DNA from 3 places in the Caldimonas sp. KR1-144 genome. Region 1 is predicted to be linked to each of the others. Evidence: predicted binding sites of a transcription regulator. Region 1 holds the regulator's gene; each other region holds the start of a gene.
The links. The regulator FNR, encoded in region 1, switches genes on or off when oxygen is low (the NO sensors DNR and NnrR bind a similar motif). The targets are predictions, from matches to a motif close to TTGATNNNNATCAA.
Positions count from the first base shown of each region.

Region 2: the regulator FNR is predicted to act here: its motif matches at 3,071-3,084, upstream of clpB (ATP-dependent chaperone ClpB).
Region 3: the regulator FNR is predicted to act here: its motif matches at 3,031-3,044, upstream of ACO2TI_RS11000 (universal stress protein).

Region 1 is NZ_JBMSEE010000012.1:84,600-89,785, reverse strand. Features, by position in the region: gene ACO2TI_RS22530 (sulfite exporter TauE/SafE family protein) at 1-249, opposite strand, end outside; gene hemN (oxygen-independent coproporphyrinogen III oxidase) at 260-1,639, opposite strand; gene fnr (fumarate/nitrate reduction transcriptional regulator Fnr) at 1,783-2,520, shown strand; gene ACO2TI_RS22515 (nitrogen fixation protein FixH) at 2,528-2,761, opposite strand; gene ccoG (cytochrome c oxidase accessory protein CcoG) at 2,758-4,188, opposite strand; gene ccoP (cytochrome-c oxidase, cbb3-type subunit III) at 4,211-5,122, opposite strand; gene ACO2TI_RS22500 (cbb3-type cytochrome oxidase subunit 3) at 5,119-5,186, opposite strand, start outside.
Region 2 is NZ_JBMSEE010000001.1:53,106-58,291, reverse strand. Features, by position in the region: gene mobB (molybdopterin-guanine dinucleotide biosynthesis protein B) at 72-674, shown strand; gene glp (gephyrin-like molybdotransferase Glp) at 604-1,851, shown strand; gene ACO2TI_RS00285 (MoaD/ThiS family protein) at 1,848-2,102, shown strand; gene ACO2TI_RS00280 (molybdenum cofactor biosynthesis protein MoaE) at 2,164-2,664, shown strand; gene ACO2TI_RS00275 (CrcB family protein) at 2,661-3,050, shown strand; gene clpB (ATP-dependent chaperone ClpB) at 3,153-5,186, shown strand, end outside.
Region 3 is NZ_JBMSEE010000004.1:123,114-128,299, forward strand. Features, by position in the region: gene ACO2TI_RS10985 (PHA/PHB synthase family protein) at 1-989, opposite strand, end outside; gene ACO2TI_RS10990 (BON domain-containing protein) at 1,025-1,675, opposite strand; gene ACO2TI_RS10995 (hypothetical protein) at 1,844-2,479, shown strand; gene ACO2TI_RS11000 (universal stress protein) at 2,509-2,931, opposite strand; gene ACO2TI_RS11005 (cation-translocating P-type ATPase) at 3,339-5,186, shown strand, end outside.

The DNA of each region.
Region 1 (5,186 bases):
CCACAAGGGCTTCAGCGCCACCGACGCGCGCGCCAGCTCGAACAGCGCGCCGCTGCCCGCGGCCGCCAGCGCACCGGCCGCCGTGTAGGCGAGCGCGCGGCCCGCGTGCCAGGCGAGCAGCGCCCGCCGCGGACGCTGCGGATCGCAGCGCGAGGCCAGCGCCGTGCAAGGCGCGGCGCACATCGCGATGCAATGCGGACTCCCGGCCAAGCCGATCAGCAGGCCGGACAGCAGCAGGGAGCCGTCCATCGACGGATCCTCAGATCACCTTCGAGTAGTGCTCGCGCGCACGGTCGCTGCGCAGCGGCCTGTCGAACACCATCGCGATCACACGCACGAAGTACCAGCCCAAGGGCGTGACCTCAAGGCCGTCGGCGTCGATCGTCACCAGGCCGTCGTCGGCCAGTGCCTGCAGCTCCGCCAATTCCTCGGCGAAGTAGGTGCGGAAATCGATCAGGTGCGCCAGCTCGATCGACTCGAACGCCAGCCGCCCCTGGCACATCAGCGCCATGATCACCGCGCGGCGCAGCAGGTCGTCCCGGCTGAGCGCCAGACCGCGCACGACGGGCAGCACGCCCGCGGCGAGCAGTTCCTGGTACTCGGCCAGATCCTTGGTGTTCTGGCTGTAGGTCGCGCCGACGCGGCCGATTGCCGAGACGCCGAGCGCGATCAGATCGCCGTCGGGCTGTGTGCAGTAGCCCTGGAAGCTGCGATGCAGACGGCCCTGCCGCCGCGCAACGGCCAGCGAATCGCCCGGCAGCGCGAAATGGTCCATGCCGATGTACTCATAACCCGCCTCGAGGAAGCCGTCGATCGCCTGGGCCAGCAGCGCCACCCGCTCTCCCGCACCGGGCAGTTCCTCGGCGACGATGCGCCGCTGCGGCTTGAAGCGCTGCGGCAGGTGGGCGTAGGCATACAGCGCGATGCGGTCGGGCCGCAGCCGGGCGATCTCGCGCACGGTGCGCGCGAACGACGCCGTGGTCTGCCGCGGCAGGCCGTGGATCAGGTCGACGTTGATCGACTCGAAGCCCAATGCCCGCGCATCGCGCATCAACGCCTCGATCTGCTCGAGCGGCTGCACGCGGTGCACCGCCTGCTGCACCGCTGCGTCCAGATCCTGGACGCCGAAGCTGATGCGGTTGAAGCCCAGCTCGGCCAGCCACGCCAGCCGCGACGTGTCCACGGTCCGCGGGTCCACCTCGATCGAGCATTCGGCACCGGGCTGCAACGCGAAGCTGCGCCGCAGGCTGGTCATCAGGCGCAAGAGCTCGGCATCGCTGAGGAAGGTCGGCGTGCCCCCGCCCAGGTGCAGCTGCGCGACCGGCCGGTGCGGCCCGAGCGCCTGCGCCTGCAGCGCCATCTCCGTCTCCAGCGCCGCCAGATAAGGCTCGGCACGGCCATGCTGGCGCGTGACGACCTTGTTGCAGGCGCAGTAGTAGCACAGCGACTCGCAAAACGGGATGTGAACGTAGACCGACAAAGGTTCGCCGCCATGCAGCGCCCCGCCTTCGCGGCGTTGGGCCAGCGCCTGCAGGTACTGCTCGGCGCCGAAGGCCTCGACGAAGCGATCGGCGGTCGGATAGGAGGTGTAGCGAGGCCCGCCCTTGGAGAAGCGGCGCAGCAGCTCGGCGTCGATCATGGGCGCCACGGATTTCGGCTCGGTGAGCATGCGAAGGACTGTGCCGCCCGGGTCCGCGCAGTCGCTTGATCTCCGTCAAACAGCGCTTGCGCGGCGGCGCCGCACGAGTTCTCGCGCTGAGCTGCATCACGATAATTTCGCGCATGAGTGCTTCTGCCGATTCAACGCGCATCGAGGCCGTCAAGGTCGCATGCTCGAGTTGCAACCTGCGCGAGCTGTGCCTGCCGCTCGGGCTGTCCGCCGACGAACTGGACCGGTTGGGGCGCTTCGTCGCGCCGCCGCGTTCCGTGCGCCGCGGCGAGCCCCTGTTCCAGGCCGGCGATCGCTTCACGTCGATCTACGCCGTACGCACCGGATTCTTCAAGACCCGCGTCGTCGCCGACGACGGCCGCGACCAGGTCACCGGCTTCCAGATGGCCGGCGAACTGCTCGGCCTGGACGGCATCAGCAGCGACCGCCACACGGTCGATGCGGTCGCGCTGGAAGACTCCCAGGTCTGCCAAATCCCGTACGAGCAGCTCGAGAAGCTCTCGCGCGAGTTCACGCCGCTGCAGCAGCAGTTCCACAAGATCATGAGCCGCGAGATCGTGCGCGACCACGGCGTGATGCTGCTGCTGGGCAGCATGCGCGCCGAGGAGCGTGTGGCGGCCTTCCTGCTCAACCTCACGCAGCGCCTGCAGGCGCGCGGCTTCTCGCCGACCGCGCTGGTGTTGCGCATGACGCGAGAGGAGATCGGCAGCTACCTCGGTCTCAAGCTCGAGACCGTGAGCCGCACCTTCTCCAAGTTCCAAGACGACGGCCTGCTCGAGGTCAAGCAGCGCGACGTGCGCGTGCGCGACGCCGCCGGCCTGCGCCGGCTGGTCGCCGCGACCAGCTGCTGAACCGCGGTCAGCGAGAAGCGCTGCCCGAAGGCAGCGGCGTCGCCGCGTGATTGCGTCCGGCCATTGCCGGCGCGGCGCTGCGCTCGCGCGTGACCGGCACCGCCGGCACGCTGGCGTCGGCGCCGTTCACCGCCAGCACGGCGGTCAGCACACCCGCCACCACCACCGCCAGCGGCCCGGCGATCACGAGCCAGACGATCGGAAAGCGCCACCACGGCGCGCACGCAGCTTGGGTCGTCATCGCGGCACCACGAAAGTCGAGGTTTCGATCACCGGCGCGCGGCCGGCACCTTGAACGTCGATCACGAACTCGATGCGATGCGCACCGGGCCCGATCGACAGCGCCGCTTCGGGCGGCACCTGCACCGCCAGCGGCAGCCAGCGCGACTCGGCCGCGCCGAGCTCGGTGACCGCCGAGCGCGTCAGCACCTTGGCGCCGTCTATGCCGCGCACCGACACCTGCACGCGCAATGCCGCCTCGGACGAGCTCATCAGCTGCAGGCGGTAGCTGTTCTCGATGCGACCGTCCTCCACCAGCCGCGCCAGGCTGCCGCGATCGCGCACCACGTCGACGCGCAGCGGCGCGCGCAGCGCCACCGATGCGACGAAGGCCACCGAGATCAGCAGCAGCACCAGCGAGTACACGAGCACGCGCGGGCGCAGCACGCGCCGCCAGCCAAGGCGCGCGCCGCCATCGATCTCGCGCTGCGTCGCGTAGCGGATCAGGCCGCGCGGGTAGCTCATCTTGTCCATCACGCCGTTGCACACGTCGATGCAGGCGGCGCAGCCGATGCATTCGTACTGCAGGCCGCGGCGGATGTCGATGCCGGTCGGGCAGACCTGCACGCACAGCGTGCAGTCGATGCAATCGCCCTTGCCCTGGCCGCGAAGCTGGGCATGCGCCATGCTGCGCGGTCGCGAGCCGCGCGGCTCGCCGCGGCCCGGGTCGTAGCTGATGATCAGCGTGTCGTGGTCGAACATCGCGCTCTGGAAGCGCGCGTACGGGCACATGTACTTGCATACCTGCTCGCGCAGGAAGCCGGCGTTGCCGTAGGTGGCGAAGCCGTAGAACAGGATCCAGAACGATTCCCAGGGGCCCAGGCCGAAGGACATCGCACCCGCCCACAGCTGGCGGATCGGCGTGAAATAGCCGACGAAGGTGAAGCCGGTCCACAGCCCGATCGCACCCCACGCGAGGTGCTTGCCGCCGCGGCGCAGCAGTTTCTCCAAGGTCCACGGCGACGCATCGAGGCGGATGCGCGCGTTGCGGTCGCCTTCGAGCCTTTCCTCCACCCACATGAAGATCTCGGTGTAGACCGTCTGCGGGCAGGCGTAGCCGCACCACAGTCGCCCCGCCACCGCAGTGAACAGGAACAGGCCGTAGGCGCAGACGATCAGCAGCGCCGTGAGGTAGATGAAGTCCTGCGGGTAGAGGACGAGGCCGAAGATGTAGAAGCGCCGCTCGATCAGGTCGAACAGCACCGCCGGGCGACCATTCCACGTGAGCCACGGCAGGCCGTAGAAGACCAGCTGGGTGAGCCACACCAACACCCAGCGCCAGGCGGCGAACCAGCCGTGCACGGCACGCGCATGGATGGTCGCCTCCTTGCGGTAGAGCGACACGATCTCGACGGTCGCATCGCCTGCGCGGGCCGGGGACTCGTTCATCCGCCCGCCTTCCCGATGACGTTCATCGCGCCGCCACGGTCTGACCGCGCATGCCGGTCACGTAGCCGGCGAGGATGCGGACCTGCACGTCGCTGAGACGCTCGCCGAAGGCCGGCATCTGGTTGTGCTTGCCGTTGGTGATCATCGCCATCACCGCTGCCTCGCCCCATCCGTGCAACCAGATGCGGTCGCTCAGGTTCGGCGCGCCGAGTGCCTGGTTGCCCTTGCCGTCGATGCCGTGGCAGGCCGCGCAGGCGCCGAACTTGCTCTTGCCGAGCTGGGCCGCGATGTTGTTGTGCGGGCTGCCCGACAGGCTGAGCACGTAGTTCGCAACGTTGCGCGCGTCCTCGGCGCTGCCGAGCGCGGCCGCCATCGGCGGCATCATGCCCTGGCGCCCCTTGGTGATCGTCTCGACGATGTTCTCGGGCTTGCCGCCCCACAGCCAGTCGTCGTCGGTCAGGTTAGGAAAGCCCTTGCTGCCGCGCGCGTCCGAGCCGTGGCAGGTGGCGCAGTTGTTCAGGAACAGCCGCTCGCCGATCGCGCGCGCGCCGGCGTCTTGCGCCAGGGCCTCGACACTCATCGGCTGGAAGCGCGCGTACACGGCCTCCATCTGCGAGCGCGCCCGCTCGTTGGCGGACGCCACTTCGCCCGGCGAAGTCCAGCCCAACTGCCCCTTGGAGCTGCCCAGCCCGGGGTACAGCAGCAGGTAGACGATCGAGAACACCACCGTCAGCACGAACAGCACCATCCACCAGCGCGGCAGCGGGTTGTTCATCTCGCGCAGGTCGCCGTCGAAGACGTGACCGGTGGTGTTGTCGTTGGCCATCACGGTGCGCTTGCTCGCGACCACCAACAGCCACAAGCAGGCGACCAGACCGACGATCGTCACCACCGCGACGAAGATCGACCAGCCGTTCGAGACGAAATCGCTCATGCCTTTCTCCCTTTTTCTTCGTCGGCGAACGGCAGCAGCGCGGCCTCGTCGAAGCGCGCGCGGT
Region 2 (5,186 bases), on a different contig from region 1:
CCCCACGCTCACTCCGTTCGCTGCCCCCCGGGGGCGCGCAGCATCCTGCGGACGGGCGAGCGGATCCTGTGATGAAGGTCGTTGGCTTCTGCGGTTACTCCGGTTCCGGCAAGACCACGCTGGTCGAGCAGCTGATCGCGCGTTTCAAGCTCGCCGGGCAGCGCGTGTCGGTGGTCAAGCACGCGCACCACGACTTCGACATCGACCATCCCGGCAAGGACTCGCACCGCCACCGCACAGCCGGCGCGTTCGAGGTGGTGGTTGCCTCGCGCGTGCGGCTGGCCAAGATCCGCGAGTACGAGGCCGAGGGCGAGCCCACCGCCCACCAGCTGCTCGCCGAGCTCTACGAGTGCGACTGGGCGCTGGTCGAGGGCTTCAAGGCGGCCGACCTGCTCAAGATCGAGGTCTGGCGCGCTTCCACCGGCAAGCCGGTGCAGTATCCGGAAGACCCGTTCGTCGTCGCGATCGCGACCGACAGCCCGCGCGCGCTGCCCCAGCCCACGCTGCTGCCGGTGCTCGACCTCAATGACCCGGACGCGATCGCGCAGTTCCTGCTCGAGCAGGCGCCGCGCTTCGATTACCGCTCACCCCTGATCGACCCCGATGACGACGACGGCTACCCCGCCGATGCTGAGCCTGGACGAGGCCCTGCAGCGGCTGCTGGACGGGACTGAGGCGCTCGCCCACCCGGAGCGCGACACCGAAAACGTCGCGACGGCCGACGCGCTCGGTCGCGTGCTCGCCGAGGACGTGCGCTCGACGCTCGATGTCCCGCCGCACGACAACACCTCGATGGACGGCTACGCGCTGCGCGTGGCCGATGTGCCCGTCGCCGGTAGCGTGCTGCCGGTCGCACAGCGCATCGCCGCCGGCCAGGTCGGCGCGACGCTGGAGGCGGGCACCGCGGCGCGCATCTTCACCGGCGCGCCGCTGCCGACCGGCGCCGACGCCGTCGTGATGCAGGAGCAGTGCGAGGCGCTCGACGGCGCGCGCGTGCGCGTGAACACGGTGCCCGCGCCGGGCGCCTGGATCCGCCGGCGCGGCGAGGACGTGCGCGAAGGCGCCGTCGTGCTCGCAAGGGGCACGCGGCTCTCGCCGCAGGCCTTGGGCCTCGCGGCCTCGGTCGGCATCGCGCGGCTGGCGGTCGTGCGCCGCCCGCGCGTCGCGCTGTTTTCCACCGGCGACGAGCTGGTGATGCCCGGCGAGCCGCTGCGTCCCGGCGCGATCTACAACTCCAATCGCTACACCCTCGTCGGCCTGCTGCGTGCGGCCGGCTGCGAGGTCAGCGACCTGGGCATCGTGCCCGACCGGCTCGACGCCACGCGCGAAGCCTTGCGACGCGCCGCGGCCGGCCACGATCTCATCCTCACGTCGGGCGGTGTCTCGGTGGGCGAGGAAGACCACCTGCGCCCCGCGGTGCAGGCGGAGGGCCGGCTCGAGCTGTGGCAGATCGCGATCAAGCCCGGCAAACCGCTGGCCTTCGGCGCGGTGCGCCAGCCCGATGGCGGCGAGGCGCTCTACATCGGTCTGCCCGGCAACCCGGTGTCGAGCTTCGTGACCTTCTTGTTGTGCGTGCGGCCGGTGCTGCAGGCGCTGCAGGGCATGCCGGCCACGCCGCCGGCGGCGCTGTCGCTGCGCGCCGCGTTCGACTGGCCCAAGCCCGACAAGCGCCGCGAGTTCCTGCGCGCGCGCCGCGACGCGCAAGGCGATCTGGAGCTCTTCGCCAACCAGAGTTCCGGCGTGCTGACCTCGGCCGTCTGGGCCGAGGGCGTGATCGACAACCCGCCCGGCCGCGCGATCGCGCGCGGCGACACGGTGCGCTTCATTCCGTTCGCGGAGCTGCTTGCATGAAGGTCAGCGTGCGCTATTTCGCTTCGATCCGCGAGGCCCTCGGGCCTGGCGAACAGGTCGAGATCGCGCCGGGCGCCACGCTCGGCGCCTTGCGCGACGCGCTGATCGCGCGCGGCGGGCGCCATGCCGAGGTGCTGGCGCGCGGCCGTGCGCTGCGCGCGGCGTTGAACCAGGTGATGGCCAGCGACGAATCGCTGCCCGTGGGCGAGGGCGCCGAAGTCGCGTTCTTCCCGCCGGTCACCGGAGGCTGACCATGAGCCGCAGGGCCGCTCCCAAGGCGAATGCCGCAGTGCGCAGCACGGAGGATGCCCAATGAACGCACCGCGCGTGTCGATCCAGACCGAGGACTTCGACCTTTCGACCGAGGTCGCGGCGCTGCGCGCGCAGGACCTCGGCGTCGGCGCGGTGGCCAGCTTCGTCGGCACGGTGCGCACGCGCTCGCCACGGCCCGACGAAGGGCAGGGCGTCTCGCTGCTGGAGCTCGAGCACTACCCCGGCATGACCGAGCGCGCGATCGAGGCGATGATCGACGAGGCGCAACGCCGCTTCGACGTGCGCGGCGTGCGGGTCATCCATCGCGTCGGTCCGCTCGAGCCCGGCGCGCAGATCGTGCTCGTCGTCGTGAGCTCGGCGCACCGAGGCGAGGCCTTCTCGGCTTGCGAGTTCCTGATGGACTACCTCAAGACCCAGGCGCCGTTCTGGAAGAAGGAGCACACGCCGCAGGGCGCGCGCTGGGTCGATGCGCGCGAGTCCGACGACGCCGCGCTCGAGCGCTGGGGCATTGCCGCCGCCAACAGCGGGGGCGGCGCTTGACGCCGACGCTCGGCCAGGCGCTCGTGGTCGCCGGCGGGGCCGCCACCGGCGGCGTGCTGCGCTGGCTGCTGGGCTTGTGGCTCAACCCGCTGTGGGGCGGTTTCGCCCTCGGCACGCTGGCGGTCAACGCGGCCGGCGGCTTGCTCGTCGGCTCGATCGGCGCCTGGCTTTTCGTGCAGCCCAGCGAGTGGCTGCGGCTGCTGCTGGTCACCGGCTTGCTGGGCGGCTTCACGACCTTCTCGGCGTTCTCGATCGAATCGCTGATGCTGCTGCAGCGCGGCGCCTTCGGGCTCGCGCTGCTGCACACGGCCGGCCACCTGCTGGGATCGCTCGCTTGCGCGGCGCTCGGCTGGTGGCTGGTCCACGCGCTGCTCGCGCCGCGCTGAGGCGCCCTTCGGCGCACGGCTTGCCCTGCATCAAGCCAGCGTGCTTGAAAAGCCCTGGCGGCGTCCTTACCTTCGAAGCAGTCCCGTTTCGCGAGGTTGACCATGCGCGTCGACAAACTCACCACCAAGTTCCAGGAAGCGCTGGCGGAGGCGCAAAGCCTCGCGGTCACGCGCGACAACCCCTACATCGAGCCGGCCCACCTGCTGGCCGCGATGCTGGCGCAGACCGACGGCCCGAAGGCGCTGCTCGACCGTGCCGGCGTCAACACGGCCGCGCTGCGCGCCGCGATGGAGACCGCGCTGGCCGGCCTGCCCCAGGTGCAAGGCGGCGGTCCGGTCCAACCCGGTCGCGACCTGATTGCCGCGCTGCAAGGCGCCGAGAAGGAGGCCACCAAGCGCGGCGACCAGTTCATTGCCAGCGAGATGTTCCTGCTTGCGCTGGCCGATGCGAAGACCGACCTCGGCGGGATCGTCCGTGGCCACGGCCTCACCCGCAAGGCGCTGGAATCCGCGATCGAGGCGGTGCGCGGCGGCGCGAGCGTCGACTCGGCCGAGGCCGAAGGCGCGCGCGAGGCGCTGAAGAAGTACACGCTCGACCTCACCGAGCGCGCCCGCCAGGGCAAGCTCGACCCGGTGATCGGCCGCGACGACGAGATCCGCCGCGCGATCCAGGTGCTGCAGCGCCGCTCGAAGAACAACCCGGTGCTGATCGGCGAGCCGGGCGTCGGCAAGACGGCCATCGTCGAGGGCCTGGCGCAGCGCATCGTCTCGGGCGAGGTGCCCGATTCGCTCAAGGGCAAGCGCGTGCTGGTGCTCGACATCGCCTTGCTGCTGGCCGGCGCCAAGTTCCGCGGCGAGTTCGAGGAGCGCCTGAAGAACGTGCTCAAGGAGCTGGCGCAAGATGAGGGCCAGACCATCGTCTTCATCGACGAGCTGCACACGATGGTGGGCGCCGGCAAGGCGGAAGGCGCGATCGACGCCGGCAACATGCTCAAGCCGGCGCTGGCGCGCGGCGAGCTGCACTGCATCGGCGCGACCACGCTCGACGAGTACCGCAAGTACATCGAGAAGGACGCCGCGCTCGAGCGCCGCTTCCAGAAGATCCTGGTCGACGAGCCCAGCGTCGAGGCCACGATCGCGATCCTGCGCGGCCTGCAGGAGAAGTACGAGGTGCACCACGGCGTCGAGATCACCGACCCGGCGATCGTCGCCGCGGCCGAGCTCTCGCACCGCTACATCACCGACCGCTTCCTGCCCGACAAGGCCATCGATCTCATCGACGAGGCCGCGGCCAAGATCAAGATCGAGATCGACTCCAAGCCCGAGGCGATGGACCGGCTCGACCGCCGGCTGATCCAGCTCAAGATCGAGCGCGAGGCGGTCAAGAAGGAGAAGGACGAGGCTTCGCAGAAGCGCCTCGGCCTGATCGAGGAAGAGATCGCCAAGCTCGAGCGCGAAGCGGCCGACCTCGAGGAGATCTGGAAGGCCGAGAAGGCCCAGGCCCAGGGCTCGGCGCACGTGAAGGAAGAGATCGACCGCGCGCGCACGCAGATCGAGGAGTTCAAGCGCAAGGGCGACTTCAACAAGGTCGCCGAGCTGCAGTACGGCAAGCTGCCCGAGCTCGAGAAGAAGCTCAAGGAGGCGCAGGCCACCGAGTCCGGCAAGGACGCCGCGGGCAAGCCGCAGCTGCTGCGCACGCAAGTCGGCGCCGAGGAGATCGCCGAGGTGGTCGCGCGCGCGACCGGCATCCCGGTGTCCAAGCTGATGCAAGGCGAGCGCGACAAGCTGCTGCAGATGGAAACCCGCCTGCACGAGCGCGTGGTCGGGCAGGACGAGGCGATCCGCGCCGTGGCCGACGCGATCCGCCGCTCGCGCGCCGGCCTGTCGGACCCGAACCGTCCGACCGGCTCGTTCCTCTTCCTCGGGCCCACGGGCGTCGGCAAGACCGAGCTGTGCAAGGCGCTGGCCGCGTTCCTGTTCGACACCGAGGAGGCCATGATCCGCATCGACATGAGCGAGTTCATGGAGAAGCACTCGGTCAGCCGCCTGATCGGCGCGCCACCGGGCTACGTGGGCTACGACGAGGGCGGCTACCTGACGGAAGCGGTGCGCCGCAAGCCGTATGCGGTGATCCTG
Region 3 (5,186 bases), on a different contig from region 1:
CCGCCGAGGCAGTAGCCCACGACGTGCGCGCCGCGCCCCGGCGCGGCGCGGTCGATCGCCTCGAGCGCCGCCCGCAGGCCCAGCCGGTGATAGTCGTCCAGGCCGAGGTCGCGGTCCTCGGCCTGCGGGTTCTTCCAGGAGATCATGAACACCGTGAAGCCCTGGGCCACCAGCCGGCGCACGAGCGAATCGTCGGGCTCCAGGTCGAGCACGTAGTACTTCATGATCCACGCCGGCACGATGAGCACCGGCTCGGGATGCGCCGTGGGCGTGGACGGCGCGTACTGGATCAGCTCCATCAGCCGGTTGCGCAGCACCACGCGACCCGGCGTGGCCGCCACCTCGACGCCGACGCGATACCGCTCGGCGCCGGCCGGCGGGAGATCCTGCGCTTCGCGCCATACGTCGTCGATCGCATGCATGGTCCCGCGCACCAGGTTGGCACCGCCTTCGGCCAGCGTGCGCTTGATCGCCACGGGATTGGTCGGCAGCCAGTTCGACGGCGAGACCATGTCCAGCCATTGCCGGGCGGCGAATCCGACCATCTCTTCGTGGTGCCGTTCGACCCCTGGCACCGCGCTGGTGGCGCATTGCCACCAGGCCTGGCGCATCAGCAGGCCCTGTGCCCACCACGCGAAGGGCACCTGGCGCCACGCCGGATCGTCAAAGCGCTTGTCCTGCGGCAAGGGCTCGACGCACCAGGGCTGCTGCGACTCGCATGCGAGCTGCAGCCACCAGCGCCAGCCGAGCCGGGCCGCGAGTTCGATCAGCTCGGCCCGCTTGGCCGGCGACATGGCCAGATGCAGCGCCCAATCGGCGAAGGCGCCGAAGGCCGTGGCCGGCGCGATCGCCACCGAGGGCGCAGGCCACCAGGCCTGGGCGGCGCGTTCCAGCGACAGCCAGGCCTCGAACGAGGGCGTCGGTGCCACCCGGCGACCAAGCCAGGGGCTGTCCTCCCGCTCGCGCGTGCCGGCGCCCGCCTGCCGCATCACGCGAGTCCCTGCGCCCTGCCAACAGGCCTCACTCAGCCCACCGTCAGATCGTTGACCACCGCCCGCACGCCCGGGGCCGCGAACGCCGCGCCGACGACCGCCTTGCGCTCGGCCAGCGAGTGCACCGTGCCGCGCAGCGTCACGGTGCCTTCGGCGATGTCGACCTCGACGCGCGCCGCTTCGCGCGCGGCCTGGCGCGCCAGCGCGTCCTTGATGCGCGCGGCGACGTCGGAGCGGGTCTTGCCGGAGCGGATCAGGATGTCGTTGCGCACCGCGGTCACGCCGATCAGGTGGCGAACCGCCTTGAACGCGGCCTGGCGCTGGTAGTCCCAGTCGACCTCGCCGCCGAGGGTGATCGCGCCGCGCTCGACCGTCACGCGCACGCGTTCGGCGGGCACCATGCTGTTCCAGCGCAACGCCTGCTCGGCCGCGGCGGCGATCTCGGTGTCGCTGCGCCGGTGCTCGGGCGAAAGCCTCACGTCCAGCTCGAGCGCGATGGCCTTCACGCCCGCGACGCGATGCAGCGCGCGCTCGATCGCGTACTTGTCGGCCAGCGTGTCCAGGTGCCCGGCGAGCGTGACGACGCCCTCCTTGACCGCCACGCCGATCGCCGTCGCGTTGACGGCAGGATCCCAGGAAAGTTCTTCAACGACATCGCGCTTGAGGTCGGCATCGGTCTTCATGGTCACGCTCCTTCGGCAGCACCTTGGTCTGTCGCGAATCTAGGCCGATCGGCCCCGGCACCCTTGCGCTGGATCAGAAGCGGTCGCCGAAGCGTGCGCCGCGGCGCGGTCGTGGCGCCGTTGACGGCCGTCAAGCGGGTCGCGCCGCGAATCCCGGACCATGTGCACGTGAGACACGCGTTCGACGAGCACCCCGATCGGCCGGTACCCCCCGGCGGGCGGCCGGCGCGACGGCGCACGCCGCGACTGGGCGCCGGCCTGGCGGTCTGGCTGGTGGCGGGTGGCTGCTCGTCGCTGCTGCCGCGCGGCAGCAATGTCGACGTGTCGCGGTTCGCCAGCTTCGAGGAGGCTCGCACCGCCTTCGAACAGGTGACCCCGTACCGCTCGACACTCGACGACCTGCGGCGCCTCGGCTTTGATCCGCAGTCCAGCGCGAACGTGGAGCAGGTGCCGTATCCGCAATGGGTTGCGATGCTGGTGCACCCGAGTGCCTCGCCGGACCAGTCGGACACGGGCATCCGCGACTGCTTTGCGGCCGAGCGGGCCTGCCAGGCCTACGTCTTTCGGTTCTCGCGCAGCGACCGCGCCCGCAGCGGCGGCTTCCTGGCCGACTTCTTCAACTTTCGCCGCGTCACGCACACGCAGGGCTGGCGCTTCGAGGGCGTGGCGCTGGTGCGCGACGGCCTGGTCCTGTTTCGCAACGTCGGCGGACAGCCGCGTCTGCAATCCGTCGAGGACCGCAGGAATCCGCTCGGACCTCTGCAGTCGATCGGCGAGACGGCGCCACGCGAGCTCCGGCCCTGAGCCGCGGGCGCACGGCGGCGACGATGCGCCTAGCGGATCAGCAGCATCGGCGTGTCGCAAAGCGACATCACCTTCGTGGCGACCGATCCCAGGACCAGTCCGGCGACGGCGCCGTGCCCGTGCGTGCCCATGACGAGGAGATCGAAGCCTTGCTGCGAGGCGAACGCCGCGATGGTCGGCCCAGGCGGGCCGACGCGATGGACGAAGGTGGCCGCCACGCCGTGCCGGTGGAAGAAGGCCCGGATCGGCTCGAACACGGTTTCGGCATCGTCCGCATAGAACTCCTCGGCTTGCCGAGCGTCGACGAAGGCCGCCGCGCGATGCGGAATTGCCGCCACGCAGTGCAGCACCGTCAGGCTGTGCCCAGGCTCCAGCCAACCGCCATGAGCGGCGATGAAGTCCAGCATGCGCTGGGTGCAGGCGCTGCCGTCCACGGCGATCAGGATCTTCACGTCGCTGCCTCCTGGCTGCTGTCGAAGTGCCGGATGGCCTCGTCGGGGCGCGGCACCGGTGCGACGCCGGCATTCTCGTCAACCGCGAACCCGGCCCGCTTGACAGGCGTCAACGGCGACAGCGGCGCCGCGGCATCCCACGCGATGCGCCGAGGCCGCGACGCAGGGCCGGCGCGCACGGCCCTGCGGCTTGACGGCAGTCAAGCGCGGCGCTGCGCCCCGTCACCAGAATCCACTGCGATCACCCTGCGCGGGCCGACCCAGCCCGCATCAACAGCGAGGCCTGCCCGATGCCGATGCGTTTTGCCCCAAGCTCGAAGGCCGAGACCGCCGCGCGCCAAGCGGCCCGCGTCGCCGACCGGCCCGTCGTGCCGGGCAGGTAAGGCGCCGCGCAGCGAGCCGTCGCGATGCTCAGGAGCGTGCCGATCGACCGGCTCGCGGGGCTCGACGGCTCCGGGCAGGGGCTTTCCGAGCGCGATGCGGCAGCGCGTGCCGCCACCTACGGCCGCAACCTGATCCTGGAGGCCGCGCCGAAGGGATGGGGCGACCTGGCCAGGCAGACGCTCAAGGATCCGATGCTGTGGTTCCTGCTGGGAACCAGCGTGCTGTTCGCCCTCGTGGGTCAGGCCGGCGAGTGCGTGATCCTGCTCGTCGCCGTGCTGCCCCTGGTCGGCATGGACGCCTACCTTCACCGTCGCACGCGCGCATCGACCGAAGGCCTGAGCAGCCGCCTGGCCAGCAGCGCGACGGTGGTGCGCGAGAGCGTCAGAAGCACCGTGGACGCGACGCAGCTCGTGCCGGGCGACCTGGTCGTCGTCGCCGCCGGGGAAGCCTTTCCCGCCGACGGCCTGGTGGTCGGCGGCCAGCGCATGCAGGCCGACGAGTCGGCGCTGACGGGCGAATCGTTCCCGGTTCGCAAGGTGGCGCTCGGGCGCTGGCCGCTCGACGCGTCGCAGCTCAGGATCGACGGCGCCTCGTGGGGCCTGGCCGGCACCCGATTGCTGACCGGCGAAGCGCAGATGCGCGTCGTCTACACCGGCGGCGAAACGCTCTACGGCGAGATCGCCCAATCGGCGAGCCGCGGCCTGCAGGCTCGCACGCCGCTGCAGGCCGCGGTCGGGCAGTTGGTCGTGGTGCTGATCGTCGGCGCGGTGCTGCTGTGCCTGACGCTCGCCTGGGTGCGGTGGCGGCAGGGGCACGGGCTGCTCGATGCACTCATCAGCGCCTTGACGCTGGCGGTGGCGGCGCTGCCCGAGGAGTTTCCGGTCGTGCTGACGTTCTTCCTGGGCGTCGGCGTGTACCGCCTTGCGAGGCGCCAGGCGCTCGTGCGCCGGGCCGTGGTGGTCGAGAACATCGGGCGCGTCACGTGCATCTGCTCCGACAAGACCGGCACCATCACCGAGGGCAGGTTGCGCCTGGGCCATCGCGCCGTAGCCGACGAGGTGGACCCGGAGTTCCTCCTGCAGCTCGCCGCGGCGGCTTCGCGGCGCGAGACCGGCGATCCGATGGACGTGGCCATCCTGGACGCCCTGCCGCAGCCGCCGTGGGAAACCGTCGCGACCTTCCCGTTCACCGAGGACCGCCGGCGGGAGACCGGCATCGTTCGTCGCGACGGCCGGCTGATCGCCGCCGTCAAGGGCGCGCCGGAGACCGTGCTCGGACAATGCGGCCTCGGTGCGCAGGCGCTGCGCGCCTGGCAGGAGCGGGTCGACGGCTTTGCGGACACCGGGCACAAGGTGATCGCCTGCGCCTGGCGCGAACTCGACACCGGCGGGGACTGGGCCGGCGGCGAGCCCGACCGCGGCTTTCGCGCCGCCGGCCTGCTGTGCTTCGAGGATCCGGTGCGCGCCGGCGCCGCCGAAGCCCTGCGGACCTGCCGGGCCGCGGGCATCCGCGTCATCATGGTCACCGGCGATCACACGCGCACCGCGCTCGCCGTCGCGCGCGAGATCGGGCTGGGGGACGCGGACCCGTGCGTCATCGACGGGGCGCAGATGCATGAGCGACTCGAGCGCGGCGACGCGTCGGTGCTGCGCGAGGTGGACGTCGTCGCCCGCGCCGTGCCGGCGAACAAGCTCGCTCTCGTTCGAGCCCTCAAGGAGAGCGGCGAGATCGTCGCCGTCACCGGCGACGGCGTGAACGACGTCCCGGCGCTGCAGGCGGCCGACGTCGGCATCGCGATGGGCGGGCGCGGCACGCGCAGCGCCCGCGAGGTCGCCGCCATCGTGCTGCTCGACGACAGCTTTCGCAGCATC